DNA from 2 places in the Sphingomonas sp. STIS6.2 genome. Region 2 is predicted to be linked to the other one. Evidence: riboswitches for the same ligand, from Rfam matches in the RefSeq annotation. Region 2 holds a riboswitch; the other holds the start of a gene.
The links. Region 2 has a riboswitch for thiamine pyrophosphate ahead of sphst_RS01510 (TonB-dependent receptor). Riboswitches for the same ligand answer to the same signal wherever they lie in the genome.
Positions count from the first base shown of each region.

Region 1: linked by a shared signal. The riboswitch ahead of thiC (phosphomethylpyrimidine synthase ThiC) and the one ahead of sphst_RS01510 (TonB-dependent receptor) in region 2 are both predicted to bind thiamine pyrophosphate.

Region 1 is NZ_JPDP02000006.1:1,885-17,542, reverse strand. Features, by position in the region: gene sphst_RS00985 (phytoene/squalene synthase family protein) at 1-342, opposite strand, end outside; gene sphst_RS00980 (TIGR00730 family Rossman fold protein) at 491-1,072, opposite strand; gene sphst_RS00975 (phytoene desaturase) at 1,273-2,751, opposite strand; gene crtY (lycopene beta-cyclase CrtY) at 2,748-3,914, opposite strand; gene sphst_RS00965 (GNAT family N-acetyltransferase) at 4,150-4,743, shown strand; gene sphst_RS00960 (hypothetical protein) at 4,759-5,610, opposite strand; gene sphst_RS21595 (hypothetical protein) at 5,763-5,936, shown strand; gene sphst_RS00955 (sterol desaturase family protein) at 5,942-6,226, shown strand; gene sphst_RS00950 (DUF2141 domain-containing protein) at 6,132-6,581, shown strand; gene sphst_RS00945 (MipA/OmpV family protein) at 6,651-7,514, shown strand; TPP riboswitch at 7,603-7,710, shown strand; gene thiC (phosphomethylpyrimidine synthase ThiC) at 7,750-9,672, shown strand; gene sphst_RS00935 (alkylphosphonate utilization protein) at 9,727-10,032, opposite strand; gene sphst_RS21435 (hypothetical protein) at 10,058-10,183, opposite strand; gene sphst_RS00930 (hypothetical protein) at 10,352-10,903, shown strand; gene sphst_RS00925 (YbhB/YbcL family Raf kinase inhibitor-like protein) at 10,896-11,534, shown strand; gene sphst_RS21430 (hypothetical protein) at 11,578-11,706, opposite strand; gene sphst_RS00920 (GGDEF domain-containing protein) at 12,042-13,079, opposite strand; gene sphst_RS00915 (peroxiredoxin) at 13,148-13,678, opposite strand; gene sphst_RS00910 (inositol monophosphatase family protein) at 13,770-14,600, shown strand; gene sphst_RS00905 (AsmA family protein) at 14,796-15,658, opposite strand, start outside.
Region 2 is NZ_JPDP02000008.1:559-14,289, forward strand. Features, by position in the region: partial or broken gene sphst_RS01460 (oligosaccharide flippase family protein) at 1-500, opposite strand, end outside; gene sphst_RS01465 (polysaccharide pyruvyl transferase family protein) at 504-1,334, opposite strand; gene sphst_RS01470 (WecB/TagA/CpsF family glycosyltransferase) at 1,331-2,062, opposite strand; gene sphst_RS01475 (CpsD/CapB family tyrosine-protein kinase) at 2,074-2,961, opposite strand; gene sphst_RS01480 (GNVR domain-containing protein) at 2,958-4,331, opposite strand; gene sphst_RS01485 (ATP-binding protein) at 4,315-5,625, opposite strand; gene sphst_RS01490 (glycoside hydrolase family 5 protein) at 5,735-6,817, opposite strand; gene sphst_RS01495 (SLBB domain-containing protein) at 7,098-7,916, opposite strand; gene sphst_RS01500 (outer membrane beta-barrel protein) at 7,927-9,171, opposite strand; gene sphst_RS01505 (FadR/GntR family transcriptional regulator) at 9,379-10,101, opposite strand; TPP riboswitch at 10,266-10,354, shown strand; gene sphst_RS01510 (TonB-dependent receptor) at 10,425-12,737, shown strand; gene sphst_RS01515 (phosphotransferase enzyme family protein) at 12,752-13,731, shown strand, end outside.

The DNA.
Region 1 (15,658 bases), on a different contig from region 2:
GTCGCGCGCGAACCGCTTGGGCATCCGCGTCTCGGCCGCGACGATCCGCAGCGCATCGAATGCGGGCTCGCCGACGACCTCGCCCGCCAGCGCCTGCTCTGTCATCGCCGACAGCGTGACGAGCCGCGCCGGGGCATCGTCGACCACGGTCATGCCATGCCCGTGATCCTGCCCGTCGGCGATATCGTCGCACCGCCGGCACCAGGCATAGAGCAGCCACGCCCGTTCGCGCGTCGGCTTGTCGAACAACAGGCTGGCGGCCGCGAAACTCTTCGATCCGCGCGCGATCGACTCCTTCGCCGTCGCGACGATCGCTTCGCGGGTGGGGGTGGGGGAGGTCATGCCGCCACCTTTACTACCACCCCGGCGATGGCCGGGGTCCAGGTGGGAAAGCGAGTGTAACGACGCGTAGCGCGGGCCAATCCCCGTCCCCCAACTGGGCCCCGGCCTTCGCCGGGGTGGAGCAGGATAGTATGCGGCGCGAAGACGGTCACAGATCTGACGCGTTCATCCGGACGATGGGCTGTGTCGGCACATGCTCCGCCATCCGGTCGAGCAGCAGGTCGAGCGTATCCGCGACGATCAGCAGGTCGCGGTGCTGCGGTCGCAGGAAGCCGACCTCGCCCATCTTGTCCCAGAACGCGATCAGATGGTCGTAATAGCCCGCGGTGTTGAGCAGCCCAACCGGATCCGCATGATAGCCGAGCTGTGCCCAGCTCAGTGCCTCCCACAGCTCGTCCATCGTGCCCGTACCACCGGGAATCGTCACGAACCCGTCCGACAGGTCGGTGAACATCTGCTTGCGCTGATGCATGCCCTGCACGACGTGGAGCTCGGTCAGCCCGCGATGCGCGACTTCGGCATCGACCAGCGCCTGCGGGATCACGCCGATCACCTCGCCGCCCCCCTCGAGCGCACCATCGGCGATGGCGCCCATCAGGCCGGTGCGGCCACCGCCATAGACGAGGCCGATTCCGCGCTCGGCAAAGGTCCGTCCCAGCGCGCGCGCGCCTTCGATATACAGGGGATCAGCCGGCGTCGCCGACCCGCAATACACAGCAAGTCTTTTCATGTGGCCTCGCTAGGGGAAGCGCGCGTGGTGCCGCAAGAAAAGAATGGGTTCGCGCGGAGACGCGGAGGCGCGGAGTTGCAGCACCAGTCGCGGAGCGACCTTATACTATGATGACGTACAGCCGAGAGGTCTTCCGACCGATAGGCTGGACGCACCATCTCCGCGCCTCCGCGCCTCCGCGTCTCCGCGCGAACAAACCCTTACTGCTCGCCCTCAAGCATCAACCGCGCCGTCGCCTTCGCACTCCCGACGACGCCCGGGATTCCCGCCCCCGGATGCGTCCCCGCGCCGACGAAGTACAGGTTCGGGATATGATCGTCGCGGTTGTGCACGCGGAAATAGGCGCTCTGCGTCAGCACCGGCTCGAGCGAGAAGGCCGAGCCCAGATGCGCGTTCAGATCCTGTGCGAAATCCTTCGGCGCATAGCTGAACTTGGTCACGATCCGGTCGTGGATGTCCGGGATCAACCGCCGGCCGATCTCGTCGAGGATCCGCTTCTCCAGGATCGGGCCGATCTCGTCCCAGTCGACCGGGAATTTGCCGAGATGCGGCACCGGCGCGAGCGCGTAGAAGGTCGAATGCCCCTCCGGCGCCAGGCTGGGGTCGGTGACGGTCGGATGATGGAGATAGAGCGAGAAATCTTCCGCCAGCACGCCGTGATCGTAAATGTCCGACAGCAGCCCCTTATAGCGCGGCCCGAACAGGATCATGTGGTGCGGAATGCCGGGCCACGTGCCCTTGATCCCGAAATGCACGACGAACAGCGACGGGCTGTACTTCTTGCGTTCGAGCGACGCCTTGGTCCGCTGTCCGCTGCGCGACGTCGCCAACAAGTCGCGATAGGTGTGCATGATGTCGCTGTTCGCCGCCACCGCATCCGCCTGGCCCGACCAGCCGCTCGCCGTCGTGACCCCGGTCGCGCGGTCGCCCAGCGTCTCGATCGAGGTCACCGGGTCGTCGAGCCGCAGCACGCCGCCCAGCCGCTCGAACTGGGTCACCAGCGCCGCGACCAGCCGGTTGGTGCCGCCGCGGGCGAACCACACGCCGCCGTCGCGCTCAAGCTTGTGGATCAGGGCATAGATCGCGCTGGTCGTCATCGGATTGCCGCCGACGAGGAGCGTGTGGAACGAGAGCGCCTCGCGCAGCTTCTCGGACTTCACGAAGCTCGACACGATCGAATAGACCGAGCGCCAGGCCTGGTATTTCGCCAGTGCCGGCGCCGCCTTGATCATCGATCCGAAGTCGAGAAACGCGACATGGCCGAGCTTCTCATAGCCTTCGTGAAACACGCCCGCCGAATAGGCGAGGAACTTCTCATAGCCCGCCCAGTCGCCCGGATGCAGCTTCTCGATCTCCGCCCGCATCTGCGTATCGTCGTTGGTATAATCGAAATTCGTCCCGTCCGCCCAGTTCAGCCGGTAGAAGGGCAGCACCGGGTCGAGCGTCACGTCCGCGCTCATGTCGTGCCCGCTCAGCGCCCATAGTTCGCGCAGGCAGTCGGGATCGGTGATGACGGTCGGGCCCGCATCGAAGGTGAAGCCGTCGCGCTCCCAATAATAGCCACGCCCGCCCGGCTTGTCGCGGCTCTCGACGATGGTCGTCTGGACGCCTGCGGATTGCAGCCGGATCGCGAGCGCCAGCCCGCCAAACCCTGCGCCGATGACGATAGCTGTCTTCATGATCTCATACTGCCTGCGATGGCGCGGACGGCGCGCACGATGGGGACGGGGGGCTTGCCGGTCAGGATCCGCGCCTTGTCGGTCATGGTCGAACGTCCGGCATAGAAACGGCCTATCAGCGAAGGGGAGAGGCGATAGAAGCGCTCGAGGATCCGGTAGCGTTCCTCGGGCTCCGCCGCACGGAACAGCATCGTGTCGAGCATCCGGTAGAAACCGCGGCTTTTCCACGTCGCCTGCGCCATCGCATAGGTCGCGTCGTGCAGCCGTGCGCCCGAGAAATCCCCCAGCGCCGCGATCATCGACGCGGTCCGTACCGCATCGGGCAGCGAATAGCCGGTGGTCGGGTGGAACATCCCCGCACGCATCCCCGCCTTGGCGACGCGCGCGCCGGTCGAACGCCAATAGGCCTCGAAATCGCCGCCCATCGCCACCGGCAGCACGCCCGATTCCTCGCGTTCGATCCGCTTCACCGACCAGCCGCGCTCGGCGACATAGGCGTCGATCCGGTCGCGCAGCACGGGCAGATCGAGATCGGGCGTGTCGCTGTAATAGGTGTCCTCGACGAACATCCGCCGCGCCTTGAACGGCAGGCAATAGACGAAACGATAGCCGTCGAGCTGTTCGACGCCCGCATCCATCACCATCGGCCGCGGCGCCTTGTGCATCGCGTCGAGCAGCAGTTCGCGTCCGAGAAATTTCTGCCACGCCAGATCGAGCAGCGTGAGGTCGCCCGGCCCGCGTGCGTCGATCACCCCGGTCGCTTCGATCCGGTCGCCGTCGCTCAGCACCACCGCGGTCGCGCTCGCGCCGCTGACCTTGCGGTCGAGCATCAGCGCGTGTGGCGGCAGGACGCGGCGTACCTCGCGGTCGAGCTGGACGCTCTCGATCGAATTGTAACGCGCGTCTATGGTCCGCGCATGCCCTGGAAAGCGCACGTCATAGCCCTGCCAGCCATGCACCACGAGCGGCGCGACGATCCAGCGGTCCGCCGCCGCCACGTCGCTGTCGAAGAACGACCAGAGGTGATTGCCGCCGACCGTCGGGGCGGCATCGACCAGCCGCACGTCGAGCGCCGGATGCTTCGCTTTGAGCGCCAGCGCGATCATCCCGCCGGCCAGGCCCGCGCCAACGATCGCGACGTCGCAGGAGATCGTCGATGCCATGGCTCCGACTAGCGCAAACCGGCGCCTGCGAAAACAGCCTTTCCCGCCCAATCGCGCGCGAAGACAACCTGCATTGCCGGCCCGGCGGCCTCTTCCGCCACCGGGGCGATCCCCCGCACGTCATCGCCTTCCGCGGCCACCACGTGACGGACGCGAAGGGACGGGGGACGTCAGGTCGGGCATGGCGCGCCGCCGCCATCTCCGCCACTATGTCCATGCCAGATCCGGAGCCGCCATGCCCCCCTCACACCCGACCGACGCTTCGCCCGCACCGCACGCCAGCGATCCCGGCCCCCGCCACCCCCAGGCTCCGATGCTGGCCACGGCGCGCCTGACGCTGAGCGGCCATGTCCCTGCCGATCTCGACGATTGCGCCGCGATGTGGGCCGACGCCCGCGTCTATGCGATGATCGGCGGCACGCCGCGCAGTCGCGAGGAGGTGTGGATCCGGTTGCTCCGCTCGATCGGGCAGTGGACCGCGTTCGGCTATGGTAGCTGGATCGTGCGCGAGACCGCGACCGGCCGGCTGATCGGCGAGATGGGTCTGATCGAAGCGCGGCGCGCGATCCTGCCGCCGATCGACGGTCCCGGTGCGGTCGGCCCCGAAATGGGCTGGACGCTGACCGGCGACGCGCAGGGACAGGGTTATGCGTCGGAGGCGATGGCGGCAGTCCTGGCCTGGGCCGACCCGCGCATCGCCGCCACGACCTGCATCATCGACCCCGGCAACGCGCCCTCGCTCCGCCTCGCCGAGCGCCTCGGCTACCGCCTGCGCATCGAGGGTCGTTATCGTGACGCGCCGATCCTGATCCTCGACCGACGCGCCTGACCGCGTTCGAGGCGGCTATTTCGGCTTGGCGTTGAGCGTCGCCATCCGTGCGACGACCTCCGGGCTCGTGCACGTGGCTTTGTCGAAGCTGGTCGATGGCGGCCGGCGCAGGCAGGTGAAGGCGACCTCTTGCTCCGGGATCATGTCGAGCGGTTCGACGCCAGCATCCTTGCGCGCGATGACGGCGCGCAATTTGGCAAGATAGGTATCCCACCCGCGCTTGTCGGTAACGAGCGTGAGCGATCGATCGGCCGTATCGATCAGCCTCGCTGCCTCGTCGAACCGACCCATCTGCCGGGCAGCGTTCGCGGCCCGTGCCTCCAGCCATAGCCGGTCCGCTACGGGCGTTGCAGGGCCCAATGCCCGAACGCCACGGATGAACAATGTCTGATATCGCTGGAACTGGCTATTTTGCGCGTCGGTGCTGATTTGGGACCTCGGATCGGGCGTCACCTGCCAGATGGCCGACAGCAAAAGTCCGAGACGCAGAACCTCCGGCCGGCCCAGCTTTCCGGCGAGCCAATAGGCCCGGTAATAGGTCGTCTCCGAGCCGATCAGCCGTTTATAATCGGCGGTGCCGATCAGCCGCGCGAGGTTTTCCGCGTCCTGGGTCGAGACCTTGTCGAAAACGACCAACTTGTTGCTCGGGCATTCAGGAAGCGGAAACGGAAAGGGCAAATAGCTGTACGGCTTGCCGTCGGGGCGCTCGCCATAGGTGCTGAACATCGCGGGCTGCCATGCCGAGAACGTCTCGCCGCCCACCGGGCAGGTCATTTCTGCAGGCCCACCGTGAAGCGGTGGCAATTGTCGCGGAGCGGCGGTCGGCACGGGCTGGGCCGATTGCAGCAGCATTGCGAGTAAAATCACTATTGTGGTCCCCGATTATGTCGTGCGGAGGATGCTATGAAAGTCGTGATCCGGCGACAACGACCTTCTGCGGGATGCGCGCGCGGTCATCTTCCCGATCGCGGTGTACGAGCGGCCATCACCCGGCACGCGCAGATGCTTGTGAGCGCGGCATGACGATCACGCTCGTCATCTCCTTGTCTGCGATTGACGTTTTACCGGGTGCGCCCGCCGACCGCGTGTGCTGCAAAGGCGTTCGCTCCAATCTAGGCGCTGCCGTTGCTGTGATAATTCCGCTACGGGTCGTCGCGATTCCGACCCTGGCGGTGCGCTCGGTTTGGCTCTGACGGTCATGACCGTTATGGAGGGGGCCAATCCGATGGGCCGGGAGGTTTTTCCCCGGTTCATGTGGAGGGGAGCATTGGGGACATGGCTGATCACGGCCAGCCACCATCAGCCACATCATGAACGATACAGGTGCAATTATGAGCTCACTTTCCGGTTCTGGGATCGGCTCTGCGGCACCGACCGGGAGCACGGCGATGCAGGCATATCGCATGCCAAGGCTGCCGCGCGTGCTGGCCGCGGCGGCGCTCTGGGCCGTTCTGGCGGCGGCGAGCCCGGTCACGCGGCTTGACGTTGAGGTCGACAATCTTCGCTCGGCCAAGGGGTTGATCCGTATCTGTCTGACCGCCGACCCCGACAATTTCCCCGCCTGTGTCGACGATGCCAAGGCGCTGACCCGGACCCTGCCCGCCGCGGTCCGGACGACGAGCTTTCCGGGCCTGCCGCAGCGCGGCTATGCGCTGGCGATCATCCATGACGAGAACAGCAACTCCAAGCTCGACACGATCGCGGGTATCCCGCGCGAGGGCTATGGCTTCTCGAACAACGCGGCGGTACGCTTCGGACCGCCGCGCTTTTCCGCGGCACGGTTCATGCTCGTCGGTGATGCCGAAATGCAACAGGTCAGGATGCGTTACATCTTCTGACGGATTGCAACGGACCGAATGGGGTTGCCCCGCGTTGCGCGGTGGAACCTTTTTGTCCGGAGCCCGTCCTTGCGCGCATTCTCACTCGTTCTGACTGCCGCAACCGCGGCAGTCGCCCTCGCCACGCCGGCACTTGCGCAGACGGATCCCAATCCGACCCCGCCAATCACCGATCCCGCCGACAACAACCGCATCACACTCGGTCTGGGTGTCGCGTCGCTTCCCGATTACGAGGGTGCGGACAGCAACAGCTTCACCCCCGGCGCGGTCGCGATCGGTACGGTCCGCGGGCATGATTTCTTCACGCGCGGTACGCAGCTCTATGTGAACCTGATCCCCAATACCGGGTCGGTCGGCATCAACTACGAAGTCGGCGTCATCGCCGCCGTCCGCACCGATCGCACGGGCCGGGTCGACAACCGGCAGGTCCGCGCGCTCGGCAAGATCGACACGGCCTATGAAGTCGGCGGCTTTGTCGGCATCGGCAAGACCGGCGTCATCACCAGCGATTACGACACGCTGACCGCGCGCGTCGCCTATATCCACGACGTGTCGGGCACGCACGACAGCTATGTCATCACCCCGCAGGTCAACTACACCACGCCGCTGTCGGTCCGCACCCTGGTCGCCTTCGGCCTGTCGGCGGATTATGCGGGCAAAGGCTTTGGCCGGACCTATGCGGCGGTCACGCCGATCGGCACGATCAACAGCGGCCTGCGCACCTATGACATCAACGACAGCGGTTTCCGCCGCGTCAACGTCTCCGCGTTTGCCTTGCAGAGCCTGTCGGGTGATCTGCGCCGCGGGTTCGGCGTCGGCGCGGGCGTGCTCTATGGCCGCATGCTCGGCAAGTACAAGGACAGCCCGATCGTCGCGGACGTCGGCGATGCCGACCAGTGGCTCGGCGCGGTGGGCCTGACCTACACCTTCTGATCGCAACCCGCCGATCGACCCGAAACCCCGTGCGGCCCGACCGCGCGGGGTTTTTCGTTTGCGCCCCCGTCCGTTGCGCCTATGCTCGCCCTACCCCGGGGGAGCGCCGATCCGCGCTTGAGAGGAAGGCAGGAGCCTTCGACCCGCTGAACCTGATCCGGTTGATACCGGCGGAGGGAGGGAGCGGTCGCCACAGAACCGTATGCCTTGCTCCGAGACCTTTAGGAGCAAGCGCATGGCCGATTACGATCCCCGCATCCCGACCGCCGACATCGGCGTCACCACCGGCCCGATCCGCGGCTCGCGGAAGATCCATGTCGCGGTGCCCTCCAGCCCCGACGTCCGCGTCGCGATGCGCGAGATCGTGCTCGACCCCAGCTGTTCCGAGCCGCCCTTGCGCGTCTACGACACCAGCGGTCCGTACACCGACCCGCGCGCCACGATCGACATCAACGCCGGCCTGCCGCAACTCCGCCGCCAGTGGATCGAGGCGCGGGGCGATGTCGAAAGTTACGACGCGCGCGCGATCCGGCCCGAGGATAATGGCCAGCTCGGCCCCGACCGCTCGGGCGGCGTGCCGCAATTCCCCGGCAGTATCGCACGCCCGTTGCGCGCCAGGGCCGGCGCCAATGTCAGCCAGATGCACTATGCCCGCCGCGGCATCATCACGCCCGAGATGGAATATGTCGCGACCCGCGAGAATCTCGGCCGCGCGATGCTGAAAGAGTATAAGCGCGACGGCGAGAGCTTCGGTGCGTCGATCCCCGACTTCGTCACCCCCGAATTCGTCCGCGACGAGGTCGCGCGCGGCCGCGCGATCATCCCCAACAACGTCAACCACCCCGAATCCGAGCCGATGGCGATCGGCCGCAACTTCCTGGTCAAGATCAACGCCAATATCGGCAACTCCGCAGTCGCGTCGAACGTCGCCGCCGAGGTCGACAAGCTCGTCTGGTCGATCCGCTGGGGCGCCGACACGGTGATGGACTTGTCGACGGGGCGCAACATCCACGACACGCGCGAATGGATCCTGCGCAACAGTCCCGTGCCGATCGGCACCGTGCCGATCTACCAGGCGCTCGAAAAGGTCGGCGGCGTCGCCGAGGATCTGACCTGGGAGATCTTCCGCGACACGCTGATCGAACAGGCGGAGCAGGGCGTGGATTACTTCACGATCCACGCGGGCGTGCGCCTCGCCTATATCCCGATGACCGCCAAGCGCGTCACCGGCATCGTCTCGCGCGGTGGCTCGATCATGGCGAAATGGTGCCTCAGCCACCACAAGGAGAGCTTCCTCTACGAGCGCTTCGACGAGATCACCGAGATCATGAAGGCGTATGACATCGCCTATTCGCTCGGCGACGGGCTGCGCCCCGGCAGCATCGCCGACGCGAACGACGAGGCGCAGTTCAGCGAGCTCTACACGCTCGGCGAACTCACCCACCGCGCATGGAAGAGCGATGTCCAGGTGATGATCGAGGGCCCCGGCCATGTGCCGATGCACAAGATCAAGGAAAACATGGAAAAGCAGCTCGAGGTCTGCGGCGAGGCGCCCTTCTACACACTCGGGCCGCTCACCACCGACATCGCGCCGGGTTATGACCATATCACCAGCGGCATCGGCGCGGCGCAGATCGGCTGGTACGGCACCGCCATGCTTTGCTACGTGACGCCCAAGGAGCATCTCGGGCTCCCCGACCGCGACGACGTGAAGGTCGGCGTTGTCACCTACAAGCTCGCCGCGCATGCCGCCGATCTGGCGAAGGGGCATCCCGCCGCGCAGGTGCGCGACGACGCGTTGAGCCGCGCGCGCTTCGAATTCCGCTGGCGCGATCAGTTCAACCTGAGCCTCGACCCCGATACGGCCGAGCAGTATCACGACCAGACGCTCCCCGCAGAAGGCGCCAAGACCGCGCATTTCTGCTCGATGTGCGGTCCCAAATTCTGCTCGATGAAGATCACGCAGGAGGTGAGGGACTTCGCCGCGAAACAGAATGGCCCCGCCGACACGTTCCTCGCAGCCGATGTCGATCAGACCGACGCCAACCGCGCGATCTTCGCCAAGGGCGCGCATGCCGACGCGGAAAAGGGCATGGCGGAAATGAGCGAGAGGTTCCGCGAGAAGGGCAGCGAGATCTACCTCCCCGCGGACGTCTGATCCGCCACACCCCGAACTCCTCCCCCGGCAGGGGGAGGATCAGGGGCGCATCCGTTACCGCTTGCGCACGAACTCCGCGCGCAGCACCAGTCCCTTGATCCCCTCGTAACGGCAGTCGATCTCCTGCGCGTCGCCGGTCAGGCGGATCGCCTTGATCAGCGTGCCGCGCTTGAGCGTCTGGCCCGCGCCCTTGACGGTCAGGTCCTTGATCAGCGTCACCTGGTCGCCGTCCGCCAGCACGTTGCCGACCGAGTCGCGGACCACGACCGCGTCGTCGTCCGCCGCGCGGGTCGTGGATGCGGCGTCGGCGGCGACCCATTCGCCGCTGGCCTCGTCATAGACGTAATCGTCGTCCGCCATCGTCATCGTCCTATTTCGTGCCGGATCACTTGAGCGTCGTCATCTCGACGGGCTTGCCCTTGGTCGTGGGGTTCGACGCGTTCGCCTTGGGCTCCTTCTCGGCCTTGGGCTTGCGGACTTCCTTGTTCGATTTCTTCTGGCTCTTGGCCATGATGCTGCCCTTCCGGCGGGGCGGAGCGCCCCGGGACGGCGACGATACACGCTTGCACTCGCGCATACCCGTAGATTCGGATCGCCAGATCGCCCCGGCAGTGCGGGCATCGCGGGCAACCTCGGCCCGATCGGCGCGTTGGGATGAAAAGAGCATGAGGGGGCTGCGATGCATATCGGATCCGGGGCTGCGCCGATCACCCTGTCGCTGCGTGCGGGGATGGCAATGCTTGCCATGGCCGTGTCAGGCTGCAGTGCGGGCGACGATTCCCAGCAGACCGCTGCGGTTACGAATTTCACACCGCCTGCCACGCGGACGCCGATCCCCGTGGCGGGGCAGGCACAGACCACGCCGCTCACCGCCTATGTCGGCAAATATCCGCATGACGCGGTCGATGGCGTCGATTTCTTCGATCGCACCGAGGTGGCCGGCGGGTTGCTCGCGGTGGTCGACGATGCCCGGCTGCGGTCGCTGATCCGCGGGCGTTCGGGGCCGCAGACGCCGATCTTCCAACGGGGCCGGCGCATCGCCTCCTGGGGCTGCGAAGCGCATAATTGCGGCGATCACAACTGGATGGTCGCGATCGATCCGGCGGGTGGCACGGCGCAGGCCTGTTATCACGATGCCGGTACGATGCGGGACCAGAGCCGCTGGTATGCCGATGGCGCACCGGTCCTGCGCCCCGGCGCCTGTCCTTCGGAGGGTGGAAACGATGCTTGAACACATGCCTGCCTGGCTCGGCCACGCACTTAAAGGATTGCGCGCCGGTGCGGACGCGCTGGTGATCGCCCGGTCCGGTCTCGGGTCGGGCGCACAGGCCGGCACGGGGTTCGCGACGCTCGACCTGACCAGCCCCGCCTTTGCGCATGAGGGGCGGTTGCCGCCGCGGTTCACCGCCGATGGTGACGGGGTGTCGCCGCCGCTGCTCTGGAGCACGCCGCCTGCGGGCACCGCCGCGCTCGCGCTGATCGTCGAGGATGCGGATGCGCCGACTCCGCAGCCGCTGGTCCACGCGATCGTCTGGCATATCGCTGCCGATCGGGTGCGACTGGCCGAAGGTGCGATCACGGCCGACGGCGCAGGGACGCCCGATGGCGATGTCGGGCGCAATTCCTATCTGCGCGAAGGCTGGCTGCCGCCCGATCCGCCGACCGGGCATGGCGAACATCGCTACGCCTTCCAGCTTTTCGCGCTCGATGCGGCGCTGGGCGATCCAGGCGTATCACCGGGCCGCACCGCGCTGGTCGAGGCGATGTCGGGACATGTGCTCGCGGCGGGGTTGCTGATCGGGACCTATTCGCGCGAGGAGGCCGCGCCCGTCGGCCCCGCTTCATCGGCCATGCCGGCCTGACCGCGACCCGCGCGTGGCGGGCAGGGATCCGCCGCGCTGCCGGTCAGGCGAACGCTGCGGCGTGGGTCGCGATCAGCAGGACGGTGGTCGAGAAGGCGACGATGCCGACGAGCAGGCTGCTGTCCCGCAGGCGGTCGGGCCGCGATTGGGCGCGATGGAGATGACGAAGCATGATGCAGTCTCCGCAGTCCGGCCGGATCACGCGATCGGGATGATCGGCGTCGCGGCGCTGATCGCGATGCCGGCGAAGACCAACGCGCCGGCGAACGAGAGGAGGATGCGCTTGGCGGATTCGAAATGGATCGAGGACATGGTGGCTTCCCTTCGGTGATGGCGGCGTCCGGACCATCCGGCTGCCGATATCCCCTGCTTTGCACACCCCGTGCCAGTTCCGTATCCAGCTGAATCAGCGAGATTTTTCGCAGCAGCCCCGCAGCAGTTGGGATTTTGCGCCACACTAATCCGGTGAACGGCGCCAAGGATCGGTGCCGCGGACCGCCGCGCGGATCAGGCGGCGCAGATCCGGTCGCGCCCGTCGCCCTTGGCGGTGTAGAGGAGCCGGTCGGCGCGGGCGAACGCGCTCTCGGCGGCTTCGTCCGCGTGGATCGCGGTGACGCCTGCCGAAAAGGTGATCTGGCCGAGCGGCGAATCGGTCTCACGATTGCGGAAGCGTTTGGCGGCGACGATCGCGCGGACCGAATCGAGCAGGCGCGCGGCGTCGCTCAGGCTGACGCCGCACAACAGCACTGCAAACTCCTCGCCGCCGTGCCGCACGACGAGATGCCCCTCGCACCCCGCCGCGATCATCTGGCCGATCGCGGTCAGCACCCGGTCGCCGACGCCGTGGCCGAACGCGTCATTGACTCGCTTGAACCGGTCGACGTCGCATACCGCCAGGCAATAGGGGCCCTTGTCCGCGTCACGTGCGCCGAACGCCTCGTCGAACGCGCGCCGATTGGGCAGGCCGGTCAGCGTGTCGCGCCGTGCGCTGTCGCGCGCCTCGATCAGCTTGGCCCGCAGGACGTCGGTCTCGTGCTTCGCCTTGGCCAACCGCACCTCGGACTCACGGATCCGGCCGATCATCGCGGTGGTGATCCGCGTGATCTCGTCGATCTCGGCTAGTCCCGGCGAGGTCGTGATCGCTGCCGCGCTTTCCGCCAGGTCATGGCCGAAGCCGCGGGTCTCGGCGTGGATGCTGTGCATGATCGTCGCGAATCCGTCGACATACTCCTGCGTCTCGGCAACCAGCCGGTCCGCCTGCCCTTCGCGTTGCGCGGGATCGCACGGGTCGTCGGGATCGACCACCGCAGAGGGCTCGGTGACCTGTCCGCCAAGCGCCTCGATATCCCTGCGCAGCAGCCGGACGCCGCCCTCGGTCAATTGCGCAACCTGCGCCGCGAGCGGGCCGTCCGGCGCCGACAGCACGGCATGCGCGAACGCATAATGCGACGGATCCGGACGCAACCGGTGCTTACGGAGGAATCGGCCGATCTGGTCGAACAGGTCCTCCGTGCTCACCTGTTGTGCGCCGTGCGCGTCCCGCATGTCATTTGCCCCCGTTTCGCCCCCGGAATAGAACGATAAAGGTTAGCAACGCGTGACGATTTGCAAGCCTATCGGCGGTTAAGCGTCTCGACTGCGGCCAGCGTCGAACTGACATGCTCAGCCGGGTTCATGTCGTCGTGAACAAAGGCGACCCGGCCGTCGCGGCCAATCACGTAACTGGTGCGCTTCGTGACGTCGCGTCCCATCACTTGCTTGCCGAGCGCGACGTCATAGCCCGCGACGACCTTCGGCCCTGCACTGGCGACCGCGAACTTGCCCGCGCATTTCTCCGCCGAGAATTTGCTCAGCGTCTCGACGTTGTCCGCCGACATGCCGATCACCGTCGCGCCGGCCTTCTTGAACGCGGGGACCGCCTCGGCAAAGGCATGCGCCTCGGCATTGCAGCCACCGGTATAGGCCGCGGGGAAGAAGTAGAGCACGACGGGGCCCTTCTTCAGCTGTTCGGCGAGGTGGACCGTGAACACCTTGCCGGCGATCGCGCCGCGCGTGGTGAAGTCGGGTGCCTTCGCACCGGGCGCGAGCGCCGCGACTGCGGGGGTGGCGAGGAGGAGGGCGGCAAGGGTCGGGACGAGGCGCATGGGGCTATACTCCGGTATGATCGCAATGACGTACGCCCGCTCGCGGCATCCGTCCATTGCCCGCGCCGTACAGGCTCGATAGGCAGGGCACATGCCAGTGACCCAAGCCGATATCGACCTCGCGCACCGCCTCGCGGATGCCGCGGGCCAGGTCATCCGACCCTATTTCCGCCATGAGCATGGCGTCGAGATCAAGGAGGACCAGTCCCCCGTCACCCGCGCCGACCGCGAGGCCGAATCGGCGATGCGCCGGCTGCTCGACGCCGAACGCTCGGGCGACGGCATCGTCGGCGAGGAATTTGGCGAGAAGACCGGTGTCACCAACCGCAAATGGGTGCTCGACCCGATCGACGGCACGCGCAGCTTCACCGTCGGCCGCGCGATCTTTGGCACGCTGATCGCGCTGGTCGAGGATGGCTGGCCGGTGCTCGGGATCATCGACCAGCCGGTCCAGCGCGAACGCTGGGTCGGCGTCGCGGGGCGTCCGACGACGTTGAACGGCGTGCCGGTGCGCACCCGGGTCTGCCGCGAGCTTGCGGGATCGACGATCGCGACGACCAGCCCGCATCTGTTCGACGAGGCTGACGTCCCGCATTACCTAGCGCTCGTCGCGGCTATCTCGGGCGGCAATCCGCGCCAGGGGCCGGTCTATGGCGGCGACTGCTATAATTACGGCCTGCTCGCGAGCGGGCATCTCGACGTCGTCTGCGAATCGGGTCTCCAGCTCTACGATTTCGCTGCGCTGGTCCCGGTCGTCGAAGGCGCCGGCGGGATGATGTGCGACTGGAACGGCGACCCGCTGACCGCGGACAGCGAAGGTCATGTGCTCGCGATCGGCGATCCGGCGCGGCTGGACGACGTGCTCGAGGCGATGCACCGGATCGCGGGTGATGCGCATGATCATGGCGGTCACGACCACTGAGACCGTCTTGGCGGCCGACGGGCGTCACGCCTCGCACCTAGTCCCATATCCGTCATCCCGGCGAAAGCCGGGACCCATGGATACGGCACGGTCGCTTACTGCGCTGGCCGAAACCATGGGCCCCGGCGTTCGCCGGGGTGACGGGATGGATGTGGTGGGTAAGCATGGGCGCGGAGCGCGGCGGCCGCCGCCGCTTTAGAAGATCCCGAGAAACTTCTTCTTCTGCCCCTTCTTCTCCGCCTCGGACGCCTTGCCGTCCTCGCCCTTGGCGGTCGTCCCGCGGCCGACATCGTCGCGCGTCTCGCCCTTGGTCGTCCGCTGCGCCTTGGCGGTCGCGCCGGCCAGCACCGGGCCGCACGCGGTGGCCTTCGCATCGCCGACATCCACGAACGCAAGCACACCCGCGACCGGCGTCGCCACCAGCGCGAGGCCCAGCCCGGTGCCGACGCGGGCGAGCAGGTCCTTCGACACCACGCTCATCTTCGGTGCCGCGAACACCCCGCCGAACCCGACCGGCGACTGGCCCGCAAACAGGCTGAACTTCTTCGAATCGGCGCGGAAGGCGAGGTCGACCGCCTCGTTGCGGAAGCTGAACCCGCCGCGCCCGACGATCACGTTCTTTCTCGTGTCGATCAGGATCGGGTCCGCTGCCGCCACACCGCCGCGCACGGTGAAGCCGATCAGGCCGCAATTGACCTGGACCGGCTCGTCGAGCTTGCCCTGGAACATGCGCTGCGCGAACGTGCCGATGTCGAGCTCGGCGAGCTGGACGTTGCGCACCGACAGGGCGCCCGACGGCATCACGAACGCGATCCGGCCGCGTGACGACGCCAGCGAATCATGGATCGAATCGCCGCGCCCGTCGAGCTTGATCCGCCCCTTGATCGTGCCGGTCGTCCCCGCCTCGGCAAGCCCATAGCCCTTGAGCAACCGCCCCATCGGCGTCGGCGCGAGGCGAATGTCGTAGGACACCGCGCTCGGCCGCGACCGCGTGTCGAAGACCGCGTCAGAGGCGACATTGCCGCGCGCCATCGCAAACGTCAGCGGCGACAGCGCCA
Region 2 (13,731 bases):
ATCGCGAGGAACAGGCCCGCACCGCCGCCGACGAGCAGCGCGAGGATCGAGCGGATCGCGAGCGGCTTGAACAGCAACTGGCGCGTCATCCACGCCTCATGCGTGCGCGACAGCCCCGAACTGAGCAGCAGGACGGAGGTCAGCCGGAGCGCGAACTCGATCCGCTCATTGTGCATGATCTCCGAGATGAACTGCGCCGACAGCAGCATGAGCGCCGCGCCGATCACCGCGCCGATCTGGATCAGCAGGAAGCAGGCATTGTAGTCGCCGGCGTCGGGCGCACCGCGCGAGACGATCGCGGTGGCGAAGCTTTCGACCGAGATCTGCTTGAACAGCTCGACGAAGAGCAGGCAGGTGGCGAGGATGCCGAAATCGGCGACCGGGACGAACCGTGCGGTCACCAGGAAGACCAGGAGGTTGATGACCTGGACGAGCGCGCTGTTGACGACCGACCAGATCGCGCCGCGTCCGACCTGTTTACCTAATGAGGGGGCAGCCATAACTCACTCCCACAGATCGTGCGGGAATGTCGCGAGCAGCGCCTGGGGATCGAAGGATATCGGCGGTGCGCCCCCCATTTCGAGCGCTTCAGCGACGCTGTTCGCGGAGTCGATGCCGGATCGTCCGGTCCCGCGCGCATAATCGTCATATTTGAACGGGGGCTCGGTCTCGGTGAGGCGGACATGCCTTGCCGGGATGCCGAAGGCCTCGGCGATCACCACGCCGTGCAGCGAGCTTGCGAGCACGAGCTCGGCGCCGACGATCTCCTCGGCGACCGCGTTCCAGCCGCGCAGCGGCGACACGAACGGCAAACCGAGCGTTGGCGCGAGCGTGAGGTCGTGGAGGTTGGGGACGAACAGGACCGGCTGGGCGCTATGCCGCTTGAAGCGGTCGGGGAACAGCGTCGGCAGCAGCAGCGCGGGGTCGCCATAGACCGCCGGGACGTCCAGCCCGCGCTCCGAAAGGAACGCCGCGGTCAGCGGACCGCGGACCGCGCGGATGTCGAGTGCGTCGAAAGCGTGACGATCGGCGGGAATCTTGCCGTTGACGCCCGAGCCCCAGACGGTGTCGCCGGTCTTGGCGAAATGCATCACCGATCCGACCGTGAACAGCGTCGCGTCGCGCGCCGTCTCCTCGTCGAGGCTGCGGCCGTGCAGCGCGAGAACACGCTCGGCGACGACCGTCGCCAGCCGGTCGCCGAAATTGATCGCGCTGCCCGCGGGACGCCATTCGAACACGTCGACGCTCGGATAGCGTTCGTCATAGGACGGTGGCGGCGCGTTACGCAGGCGCGAGAGTGCGCGGTGCAGGCGAGGAGGCATCATCTGTTTCATCGCTTCATCCGTTGTCCGAGCGTCGCGGCCAGGAAGGTCGCGTTCCCGACAAGATAGCGTGACGCCATCCGTCGGGGCTCCTGCAGAAGGCGGAAGGTCCATTCGATGCCCGCGCGCTGCATCCAGAGCGGCGCGCGGACGAACTGGCCCGCAGTGAAATCGAGAAAGGCGCCGATGCACAGGATCACCGCACCGACCGCGCCCGCATTGGCGGCCGCCCATTTTTCCTGCCGCGGCTGTCCCATGCCCGCAAGCACGAGTCGCGCGCCCGATGCGCGGATCCGCTCCGAGAGGGCGGGTGCCTCGTCGGCGCTGAAAAAGCCGTGATGGCTGCCCGCGATACGGATGTTCGGGAAGCGCTCTGCCAGGATCGCAGCGGCTTTTTGCGCGACGCCTGGCGGGCTGCCGAGCAGGAAGACGCCCGTTCCCGCCGGCAGTGCGGCGAGCACCGCGGGCGTCAGGTCGGTGCCGTTGAGATTGGCCGGGAAGCGTGTGCCGTAGAGCAGCCGGCTGGCGATATCGACGCCGCTGCCGTCGTTGAAGAACACGCCCGCCCGCGTCGCGGTCACGAAGGCGGGATCCGCCCGCGCAAGGTTGACGCTGTGCGCATTGCAGAAGCCGAAGATGGCCGGACCGTCGCCTTCTACCGCGGCAACGACCTGTGCAACCGCACCCGGTACATCGGTGGCGACCACGTCGATGTGGCCGATTCGCCGAAGCTCCATCATGCCCACCATGCTCAATCGATCAGGATCGAGCCGAGCACCGGGGTGGCATGCTCCTGCAGCACGGCCGCGGCGTTGCGCAGCGCGCGCGCGTCCGACCGGTTGCGGCGCGCAACGATGATCGCCGCGTCGAGTCCGAAACACGCCTCGAGCTGCGTCGCGCTGGCGGGGCCGGCATCGAAGATGACCAGCCCATAATGATCGCGCAGCGGATCGAGCGTGTTGGCAAGCCGCTGGCGATCGAAGAGCTCCGACGCGTTGGGGACGCTCGGACCCGCCGACAGCAGCGACAGGCCAGGGATCGCGGTCGTCTGGGCGATCGCCTCGACGCGGCCGCCCGAGGACAGCAGCGTCGACAGACCGGTGCGGTTTGGCAGGCGGAACAGCCCGTGCTGACGCGGTGCGCCGATGCCGCCATCGACCAGCAGCGTCGAATAGCCGGCCTGGGCGCACGCGACCGCCAGATTGGCGGTGAGCACGGTGGTATGCAGCGTCTCGTCGTCGATCCCGATCATCGCGATCCCCTGAAGCGGAGAGCCGTCGGGACGGACGTCGCGCGTCACGATCGCGCGAATGTCGCGCGCGGTGACCGCGATGGGATCGTCGGGCGCGAATGCTGCGACGACCAGCGGATCGACGCGCTCATCGCCCTCGGGAAGAACCGTGAAGCCCTGCTGCAGCTCGATCGCGCGGCGCACCTGCTCCTCGGTCGCAAAGCCGAGCTGGACCGCCGCCTCGCCGAACAATAGCCCGGTTTCGGCCTGGCGATGCTCGATCTGGCGATGCGCCTCGGGCGACAGCGACAGCAATTTGCCCAGAAGCTGCCGCTGGCTGGGCGCTTCGGCGCCCGGCGCGACCGCGGGACGAACGACATTTGCCGTTTCGCTCGAACGAAGCCTCATGACGTCTGCCTTCCACCCAGCAGCGACGCGACGCGCGACTGCGAAAACGATACCGAGCCCAGCACGGGCACACCCATGGCGGTCGCTGCGCCACTCGACGTCCGCACCCGCGGCCGCCACAGTTCGAGCGCCAGCGCCGTCCCCGCTGCCAGCATTCCGCCCAGCACGAGGCCGAGCGCCAACCGCATCGGTACGTTGGGCGAGGAGGGGAACATCGGCGGCTGCGCGACGTCGAGCTGGACGACGTTGGTCGACGGCGCTTCGCTCTGCAGCCGCATCGTGCCGAGACGCTGGGTCACGGTGTCATAGGCCGCACGCGCCGAATCGACGTCGCGCTGGAGCACGTCGAGCTCGGCGCGGTCGCCCGCCAGCGACAGCATCTTGCCGCGCTGCTGGTTCAGCAGGGCGCGCATCTGGCTTTCCTTGCTGCTCGCCGCACCGCTGGCGACGCGCACCGCATTGGTGCTCGTCCCGGTCTCGACCGCGAGCCGGCGACGCAGTGCCGACAGTTCCGCCTCGGCGGCCTGACGCTGCGGGTGGTTCGGACCAAGATCCGCGCTGAGCTGTGCGACTTCGGCCGTCTTGGCGGAGATCTGCGTGCGCAGACCCTGGACGACACCGGCCGACTGCACGTCGAGCCCGGTGCTGCCGCCGCCAGCCCGCGCGCCGGCATCCGCCGCCGCCGCTTCGGCTGCGGTCAGCTGGCCGGACAATTCGGTCAGGCGGGCGGCGTCGGTGTTGTTGGTCGTCGTGTCGACGATCCCGGTGCGACGCTGGAACGCGGTCAGCCGGCCCTGCGCCTGCTCGAGCGCGGTGCGGACCTCGCGCGTGCGATCCTCGAACCAGCGCGAATAGGTGCGGGCGGGATCGGTCTGCAGTTGTAGGCGCGCATCTAGGTAGCTGGTGGCAAAGCCATTGGCGACCTGGGCCGAGAATTGCGGATCGGCCGATTTGAAGCGGATCGCGAGCACGCGCGAGGTCCGGCCCGGTATGACCTCGAGCCCGCCGAGCAGCTGACGACCATACCAGGCGTTGACGTCGCCGGTGCCACCGGTGCGCGCACGCCACTGGTCAGCAATCTGCGGGTTGGCGGCAAGCTTCAGGTCGCGGACGACCGCGGCGGCGATCGCCTCACTCTGCAGGACGTCGGCCTGGGTCGCGACGAGCGCGGCCACGCCATCCTGCGGCGCCGCCTCGTCGGTAACCGACTGGGCCGGGCCACCGTCGAACAGCAATGAGGACTGCGCGACATAGGTCTTGGGCGTGACGGCCGTCCAGAGTGCGACCAGCACGACGATCAGCAGAATGATCGCCAGCTCGATACGCCAGCGCGCCTTGAGCGACGCGATCAGATCAGCGGGTATTAGCAAGGTTGCTCTCCTGCGGTGCGCCAAGCCGGGCCGCCGTGGTGGAAACAGGGGTCGTCATCAACAGCGCGATCAGCATCTGCGGCGCGGTACTGTCACGGAAATACACGCCATCGTGTTCGCCGTCATTGCCCCGTTCGCGGACCAATGCGGGGTCTAGCATCGAAATGGCACGATCATATCGATCGGTATCAAGCAAAACGACGTCCATCGTCGCGGCGGCGCGGGCCAAAGCCTCGAGCGCATCGCGCTGTTCGATCGTGCAGCCGAGCACGACCTTAGCGAACAGCCGTGCATCGGGCTCGTTCATCTGCGCCCAGTGGCTGAACGCATCGACGAAGCCGGTGCGGGTATGCGCCTTGGTGACGATATCCGCGTCGCTGCTGACAGCGGCGAGCGACGAATGCCCGGCCAGCATACGCAGGTGATAGGGCGAGCCACAGGCGGCATCGGCGATCATCGCGCGCGCATCGGTATCGAACCGGACGCCGGTATTGGCCTCGCCACGTGCGATCAGCGCGTCGACGCTGTCGGCGCCGATCCGGCCCAGCGACACGATCCGCATGTGCCGGCGCAGCGACGGGTGGCCAGCGACGACGTCGGACACGGTCCGCGCGATTCCCACCAGCACGAACAGCACCGGCACGAGCGCGTCGGACAGCAGCTTCATCGCCGCCGCGACGTCGCTCTTCACGCTCGCATCCTCGATCCGGTCGAACTCGTCGAAGATCAGGATCGTCGGCGCGGTGACGCGGTCTGCCACCAGATCGACGAACGCCCGCGGGCCGAAATTCTCCGGCATCTGTTCGAGCTTCTGCGCAAAGGCACGCTGTCCGCCGGGCGCGAAGGCTGCGGGCGGGAGCGCGTCGAGATAGAGCCGGATGATGTCGGCAAAGGTCGCATGCGGTTCGCACGCGAAATAGAGCACGACGGCGCCCGATTCATCCGCATGCTCACCGAGCACGCGCACCAGCGACGTCTTGCCCGAGCCGCGCGCACCGTGGATCACCGCATGCTGATGAAAGTCGAGCGTCGCGGCGAGCAGATGGTCGAGCTCGACCGCGCGTCCGAACAGCTCGCCGCGGGTCCGCACCGGGCGTGCGGCATCGAACGTGTCAGCGATCCGGCGCCGGTCGCCGATCAGCCGCGTCGCGGTGCTTGCCGGGACGGGATCCGCGGGCAGGTCGACGACCGGCGCGGCGGGCGGGGTGTAGCGATGCGTCAGCTCGATCACGGGGGGCTCGGCCCATCCGCGGCCGTCCAGCCAGCGCGTCAGCGATGCAATCCATGACTTCAACATAATTCTTGTATCTGCCTTGCCGATCCGGGGAGCGGGTACGCGACGTTGCTGCAACGCACAATAGGATTGCCGTACGGCTCCACCAGGCCACTATACCCTGTGATCATTAAGATTTGTGCCGTATCAGGATAGACATTTGCGGTTTGTCCCCGGTCTTGTCGGGTTGCACGCTGTACATATACGGCCCCCACAGGGCGCCGCCTGCCCAATAGGTCCAACCGAGCCAGACGTCCGAGCCCGCGTCAAGTGTGCCGAGCACCGCATCGAGCGCGGCGAGGCAGTTCGGGTCGCTGCTCGCGCCGAATTCGCCGAGAAATCCCCGTGCCTTGTTGGCGCGCAGCCAGGCGGTGGCCGAGTCGAATGCCTGTGCGGCGGCCTTTGGCGACACGCATTCCGGATGCGTTCCCGAGGAGTCGGCATCCGGATATTGGTGCATCTCGAACGCCATGTTGTTCGCCGGGTCGACGAGCGTTCTCAACGCCTCGCCGTTCGAGTCGCTGCCTTTCGTCCAGGAATGAGCACCCGACCAGTTCGTTCCCGGGACGAGCACCAGATTGCGCGCGCCCGTCGCGCGGATCGCCTGTAACGACGCCTCCGCAATCGGTCGCCACGCCGTGGCGGAGAGGCCATTGGGTTCGTTCATCACGCCGAACGCGATGCGCTGATCCCCGGCATAATGGCGGGCGAGGCGGGTCCAGAGGTCGGCGAGCATGGCGCCGCGCGGGTCGATCTGGTCGAGCCGTTGTCCCCGGTATTTGGCGTAATTGTGCACGTCGAGGATGATCAGGCCGAACCCGCCGAGCCCCGCGATCGATTCGTCGAGCCGTGCGAGTTCCGCGGCGTCGATCGGGGCATTGGGCCGCGGTTGCAGCCGTTCCCAGAGAACGGGCACGCGGATCGCGTTCATGCCCGCGGCGACGAAGGGCGCGGTCTCCTGTGGCCTGGGGTAGAAATAGTCGAAGCCGTAGCGCCCGGGAATGCGCTTGGAGGCAAAGCCGCCCGTCGCGATGTTGACGCCGGTATAGCGCGGATGCGCAGGCTTGCGCGGCCCAGTCGCGGAGGGGGCATCGGCGGCGGGATCGAGCGTGATCGGCAGACCGGTTCGCGCGGGCGCAATCATGACCGCAACGCCAGCCGTCGCGACCAGCGCAGCGCCCCCCAGCGCGATGAACAGGCCGTTATGTCGCATCGGCACGCCCATCACCCAAGCCGGTGACCCGTGCAAGCGTCACTCGACCAACGCCGGGGGAATCGCGACGGCTGGCCCGGGTAGCGGGGTGCGCCGGCGCCGGCGGCGACGGACGTGGCGGGGCAGTAGGGCATGAAAAAAGGCGCCCCGTTGCCGGCGCGCCCTCTTCTCAGGCCGTGGCCGCAGACGTCAGGCTGTTGCGAAACGGACCTGGCGACGACGAACGCGCAGGGCACCGCATGAAACGAGACATCCCGGCCACCGGAATCCGATCACTGATTCAGAGCCATTTTTCATTGATGAAGACCGAGTCCTCGGCCTTCAGTTCGCCGTCGAGATCGACCTTCTTCAACTTCTCACCATCGCGGAAGATCGTGACGTTCCGCGTCGATCCGGCAAGCGTCGGACCACCGGCGCGAGCCAGTGCCTGGCGAACCGTCATCCCGGTCTTCAAGGGGAAGGATCCGGGCGAATTCACCTGACCGTAGATATAGACCACAGGCGCGACCGGAACGAAGAGCGTGTCCTTCGCCTCGAGCAGCGTCGCCGCGCTCCATTCGCCGCTGAGGTCCGAGAGGAGGATGCGGTGTTCGACCGGGTCGCCGTCGCGCTTCAAGATCGCGAAGTCCGCGCTTGTCCCACGCGTGCCGCCCGCGCGGGCGAGCGTCATGCCGACGGTCAGCTGCAGATCGAGCGGATAGATGCCGGGAGTTCCGACCTCGCCGAACACGGTCACCGAACTGCTGACGAACTGCGTGACCTCGACATTGACGACGGGCTTGACGAAATAGCCGCCGCTTCGCAGCCGGGCGGCGATGTCCGCGGCCAGTTCCCGCGCGGTCTGGTTGCGCACCTGGACCGCGCCGAGGAACGGCAGGGTGATCGTGCCGTCGTTTTTGACGCGCGTCTTGACCACCTGACCCGGACCCTGGCCGAAAATCGTCACCTCGACCTCGTCATTGGGGGCCAGCCGATACCCGTCGTTGGGCACGGCACCGGTCGACGCAGGCGTGGGGGGCGCGGTTGGTACCTGCGCCCCGGCGGCCGCAGCGGCCATGAGCAACGGCAGAACAAGCGAATGCGCCATGCGGATCTTCATCATCATCCCCTTAGAAACGGGCCGTGACACCCGCCGATGCGGATGTGGCCGTATAGTCGTAAATCGCATTGTCAGCCGTGCGGCGCTGGTGAGCGACGTTCAGGCTGAGCCGTAGCGACCGGTGAAAATCGAATGCATAGCTTCCGCCGACGACGTTCAGCCTGTCCTTGCCGCGTGGTGGCTGAAGCGTGAGCGCCAGATCCTCGCCGCGCGGGTCGCGTCGCGCGCGCTGGGCGAACAGCGTGGCGGTGCTGCGCGCCGAGAGCAGATAGGACACGTTGAGATTATAGCTGTTGGCGATGATATAGGTCGCGCCAAACGAGCTCTGATTCTGCACCGCACGGCGGCCGGAGCCGACGATCGTGAACCGGGGCACCGGGCGTATCGTCACCTGTGCGTCGAATGAAGGGCCGCTGAAGGACGGCACGGCCGCGCGCTTGGGGTCGGCATGCGTGATGCCGCCGCCAAGTCGGAAGCTGACGCGCGGCGCGACCGAACGTTCGAAGACCAGCTGGACGTCGGTGATCATCGTCGAATCGTCGATCCCGGTCAGATCCTCGATACCCGGGCGCGCGATCTTCGCAACCGAGCCAATAAGCTGCAGCGTACCAAGGCTGGGCCGCCCATAGCCGATCCCCGCGCGCAGCGCGGACTGGTTCGTGTCCAGAACCTTGCGGCTGCTGTTGGTGAGCGACACGCGGTTGACGCCCACCGCGGGAAAGAAGCCCGCCGCGGCGCGGCAACTCGCGCCGACGTCATAGACCTGGCGCAGGAAGCTCTCGGTCACCACGGTGTTGGTGTCACCGAGATCGAACTGCGCGCGTTCGAGCGCCGCGCTGCCGGTCACGCTGCAGGGCGCGCCGACCGGGGTCGTCACGCTCGAGGTCAGGTTGATCCGCTCGCGATCGAGGCCGCTGAACCGGGTGTTGAAATCATAGCCGACCGTGCCGCCGGCGGTGACGCGGGTGCGTCCGAAGATGCGGTTCAGGTCGACCGCCAGCGCCGGCGAAACGCGGATATTGTCGCGCGGCCCGCTCCCGCGCGCGTCGTTGAGACGCAGCACGTTGCTGTCATAGACGCTGGTGATCACCGGCACGACACGAAACCGGTCGACATTGCCCGCGACGGGCACGCTGACGGGTGTGTTGACGTTGACCGTCTGTGCCTGCGCACCGCTCACCAAACCGCCAGTCATGGCCGCCGCGAGCGCGACCTTGCCGATCCGTGCAGTTCGCTCGTCTCGAGCCCTTCGCATTGTTTCCCGTCATGTTTTCAATTGCTACCCGCATGATGCGCGGTCGCATTTCGTCCTTCGAGCTATTCCGGCGCTTGTCAAATCTCGACTCGCGGCACCGGGCCCAAGGGCACCGCGTCTCGATAAGTGAAAAGCGCGATCAGGTCGAGTGACGGCGTCGCACGGTGCTGTCCCTTGATCGTACACCGGGTCGCGACGATTCGGGTGTCAGGCCTCGGCGATCAGGCTGAGAACGTCGCCGATCAGGCGTCGCATCGCGTCGCGCGCACCATCGGCATCGCGCGCGGCGATCGCGACGGCGACCGCGGCATGGTCGGCGATGTTCGCGCTGCGCCCCTTGATCCGGTTGGTGAAGCGGATCGAGGTGCGAAGCGCGGTTTCGACCACCGACTGGAACTGTGCGTAGAAGGGGTTGCGCGACGCGCGCAGGACGGCGACGTGGAACGCGATGTCCGCGTCGAGCGGATCGTCATAGCTGCGCTCCGCAGCGGCCATCCGCGCCAGCCCCGCCTCGATCGCGACCATGTCCTGCTCGGTGTGATACAGCGCCGCGAGCGCCGCCGCTTCAGGCTCGATCCCGATCCGCAACTGGTTGAACTGCTGCAGCAGCTCGACCGAAAATTTGCGGTCCAGCAGCCAGCGCAGCACATCGGTGTCGAACAGGTTCCAGCTGCTCGCTGGCTGGACGATCGTGCCCTGTCGCGGCCGCGCGCTGACCAGTCCCTTGGCGGTCAGCATCTTGACCGCCTCACGGGTCACCGATCGGCTGACGCCATGCGCCACCGCGATCTCCGCCTCGGTGGGGAAGGGCCGATCCGTATATTGGCCGGTCACGATGGCCTTGCCGAGCAGGTCGAGCATGCCATGCGTAAGGTTCCGTCCCAGATCCCGATTCTCCAGGGCAACGACGTCGGTCAGCACACGCTCCATAAAGCCTGTGTGGCGCAAACCGGTGCGGCTGTCACCCACTGCAAGCGTCTGGGCGGGGTGGATTGTCATATAATTCTGCCGCGCGTGTGCCGGGAAGGCGCTGCGGACGGGCAAACGGGCAATAACGCTATCGCCGGAGGACCGAACCGCCTAGACGGCGCGCTCCCCGGGGGGCCGCTGACGCGCGGCTGAGAGGTGGGCTGCAGCCCATGACCCGCTGAACCTGATCCGGTTGATACCGGCGTAGGGAGGGCTGGCGGCGCGTCCGTCGTCCCTCCGTGTGGAGTGGACGCAAGACCGTGATGATCCTTCGATTTGACCTGATGACGGGCCGGCCGCCCCGTGTTGCATGCAGTGCGCTGGCAGTGGCACTTGCTGCTGTGGTGGCCTTCGCCCCCGCCGGCGCGCAGACACAGGCGGATTCGCGGGACGGCGCCGACCCGGTCGATATCCGCGTCGTCGGCCTTCTCGATCCGGAAGGGCTGCTCCCCGACCAGACGGTGCCCAAATCCGAGAGCGCGATCGCCGCGGCGTTCATCACCAAGCAGGCGCCGACGCTCAACGCGTTCCAGCTTGTCAACCTGCTGCCGGGCGCGACCGTCGCGTCGAGCGATCCCTACGGCCTGTCGACCAGTTCGAGCCTGACGTTGCGCGGGCTGGGCCAGGACGAGATCGGTGTGACGATGGAGGGCGCGCCGCAGAACGACATCGGCTATTACTACGCCTATCCCTCGCAGTTCGCCGATACCGAGAATCTGCAGCGCATCGCGCTGGCGCAGGGCGCGGTCGATATCGCGTCGCCGACGCTGGGGGGCGCGGGCGGGTCGCTGTCGCTCTGGCTCGACGATCCGAGTGCGGCGCCGCGCGGGCTCGTCGACCTGTCGATCGGATCCTATGCGGCGCGGCGCGGCTTCGTCCGGCTCGATACCGGACGGATCGGCCAGACGGGGTTGCGGGCGTTCGTTTCCTATTCGAACACGCGCGCGAACAACTGGCGCGGTGCCGGCCATGACACGCGCCAGCATGTCGATGCCAAGCTGCTCGGCGAATGGGGGAACGGCAACCGCGCGAGCCTGGCGCTGTCGTTCAACGATGCGAACTCGTCGACCTATCGCAGCCCGACGCTCGCCGAATGGCGCGCGCAGGGGCGCGATTTCAACTTCGATGCGCGGTACAGCGCGGGCAACACCAATTACTGGCGGCTCTACCGCGCGCCGTTCCGCAACCTCTATGCGTCGGCGCCGGTGCATCTGGCGCTGGGCGCGGGGGTGACGCTCGACAGCACCAGCTATCTGCAGTTCGGCTACGGCAATTCGCCCTATGGAACGCAGCTCGGCACGACCGGCAATTTCCTCGGCATCGAGCCGCTCGCCGATCCGATCGCGCTGCCGGGCGCGGTCGACGGGGTCGCGACGGTGCTGGGCAACTATACAGGTGACCAGCGCCGCGTGGGCACGGTCAACACGCTGACGATCGAGCGCGGCATCCACCGGCTGACCGCGGGGCTATGGTTCGATCACGGCACCGACCGTGTCGTCCAGTCGTACACCGCGGTCGGTGCCGACGGCGAACCGGCCAATCGCTGGGGGTATCGCGCAAAGGCGATCCGGACCGCCGACGGCCGGCTGCTCGCCTATGAGAACCAGCGGACCGTGACGGTCACCAAGGCGGCGTTTCTGGCCGACCATGTCACGCTGACCCCGCGTCTCGCGGTCGATATCGGGTTCAAGGGCGTCAATGTGCTGCGCAGCGGGCGCAACTACCTGCCCGGCCCGCAGGACCGCGTCCGCCTCGACAGCTTCGCCGCGCTGCCGCGGGCGGCGGTGCATTACGAGATCGACGACCGGCAGCAGCTGTTCGCCAACATCACCACCAATTTCCGCACGCCGAACGAGTTCACGCTCTACGACAGCTATGCGGGCGGTGCGCTGGTCAGCGCGGGGACGACCGCGCTGAAGAACGAATATGCGGTCTCGCAGGAGCTGGGCTATCGCTATATCGGGCCATCGCTGTCCGCATCGGTGACGGGGTTCCATTTTGATTTCCGGAACCGCCAGCTGGCGACGGTCATCACCAGCGGCGGCGCGCTGGTCAATTCGACGCTGAATGCCGGGGGGCAGAGCTCCTACGGGATCGATGCCGAGATCGACTATCGCCCGGCGCGCGGTGTCAGCGTCTATGTCTCGGGCGAATATCTGCGCGCACGGATCAGCGACGACCTGCCGGTCGGCGACGACTTTCTGCCGACCCGCGGCCGGCATGCGGTCTCGAGCCCGACCGTCCAGGTCGGTGGCGGCGGGACCTATGACGACGGACGGCTGTTCGGCAGTGTCGCGGTGAAATATGTCGGCCGGCAATATGCGACCTTCGTCAACGACGAGAGCATCAAGGGCTATGCGACGCTCGACCTGTCGGTCGGCGTGCATCTGGCGTCGATGCTCGACGGCAAGCGGACCGACCTGCGGCTGAACGCGATCAACGTGACCGATCCGCGCGTGCTGGCGGGGGTGCAGTCGGTCTCGACCAATGCGCGCGACGTGATCGGGCGCGGGGGGACGCTGATCGCGGGATCTGCGCCGACCTATTATGTCGGGAGTGGTGCGGCCGTCATGGCGACCATCTCGCGCGGCCTGTGACCGGTGCGGGCGCGATGATCGGCGCGGGCTCGCCGGCGGCGCATCTGGTCCACGGGATGGGCACCGACATGGCCGCACCGAGCTGGCCGGCGATCACCGCCGAGGAAGCCGCGACGGTGGTCGCGCAGTTTCCGGCCGCCGGTCCGCTCGAGCACGTGCACTGGCATTCGCCGCGGCCCTTCTCCGCGGCGGCGTTGATCGAGACCGGGCAGGGGATGTTCCTGCTCAAGCGGCATCACCGCCGGATGCGGACGCCCGGTCAGCTGGGCGCGGAACACCGGTTCATCGCGCACCTGAGCCCGCACATTGCGGTGCCCGAGGTCATGACGCTCGCCGCCAGCGACAGCGACGCGCTGGCCCGCGGCGACTGGACCTATGAACTGCATCGCAAGGCCCCCGGCGTCGACCTGTATCGCGACCGGCCCTCCTGGACGCCGTTCCTGTCGCTGGCGCAGGCGCGGGCGGCGGGCGTGGCACTGGCACGGCTGCACCGCGCGTCGCAGGGGTTCGACGCGCCCGCGCGACCGCCGCAACCGCTGGTCGCGAGCTTCACCATCCTGCCCGATCCCGACCCGATCGCGGCGGCGGAACGCTATGTCGCGGCGCGGCCGGCGCTCGCCGCCTTCCTTGCCCGGAGGCCGTGGCGGCGCGAGCTCGCGTCGCTGTTCAGCGCGCTCGGCGACGGGTTGCAGCCACGGCTCGCCGCGCAGCCGCCCTTGTGGACGCATAATGACTGGCATCCCTCCAACCTGCTCTGGGAGGCGGAGGACGTGCGGACCGTCATCGATTTCGGGCTGGCGGACCGGACCTGCGCGCTGCACGACGTGGCGATCGCGATCGAACGCAGCGGTGTCGCCTGGCTGGCGCTCGGGCAGGGCGCGGATGCCGCGATCGGCCAGCCCGAGGCGGCGTGTGCGCTGCTGGCGGGCTATGCGGCCACGACCGCGTTCGATGCGGAGGACCGGGCAACGCTCGTCCGGCTGCTGCCGCTGGT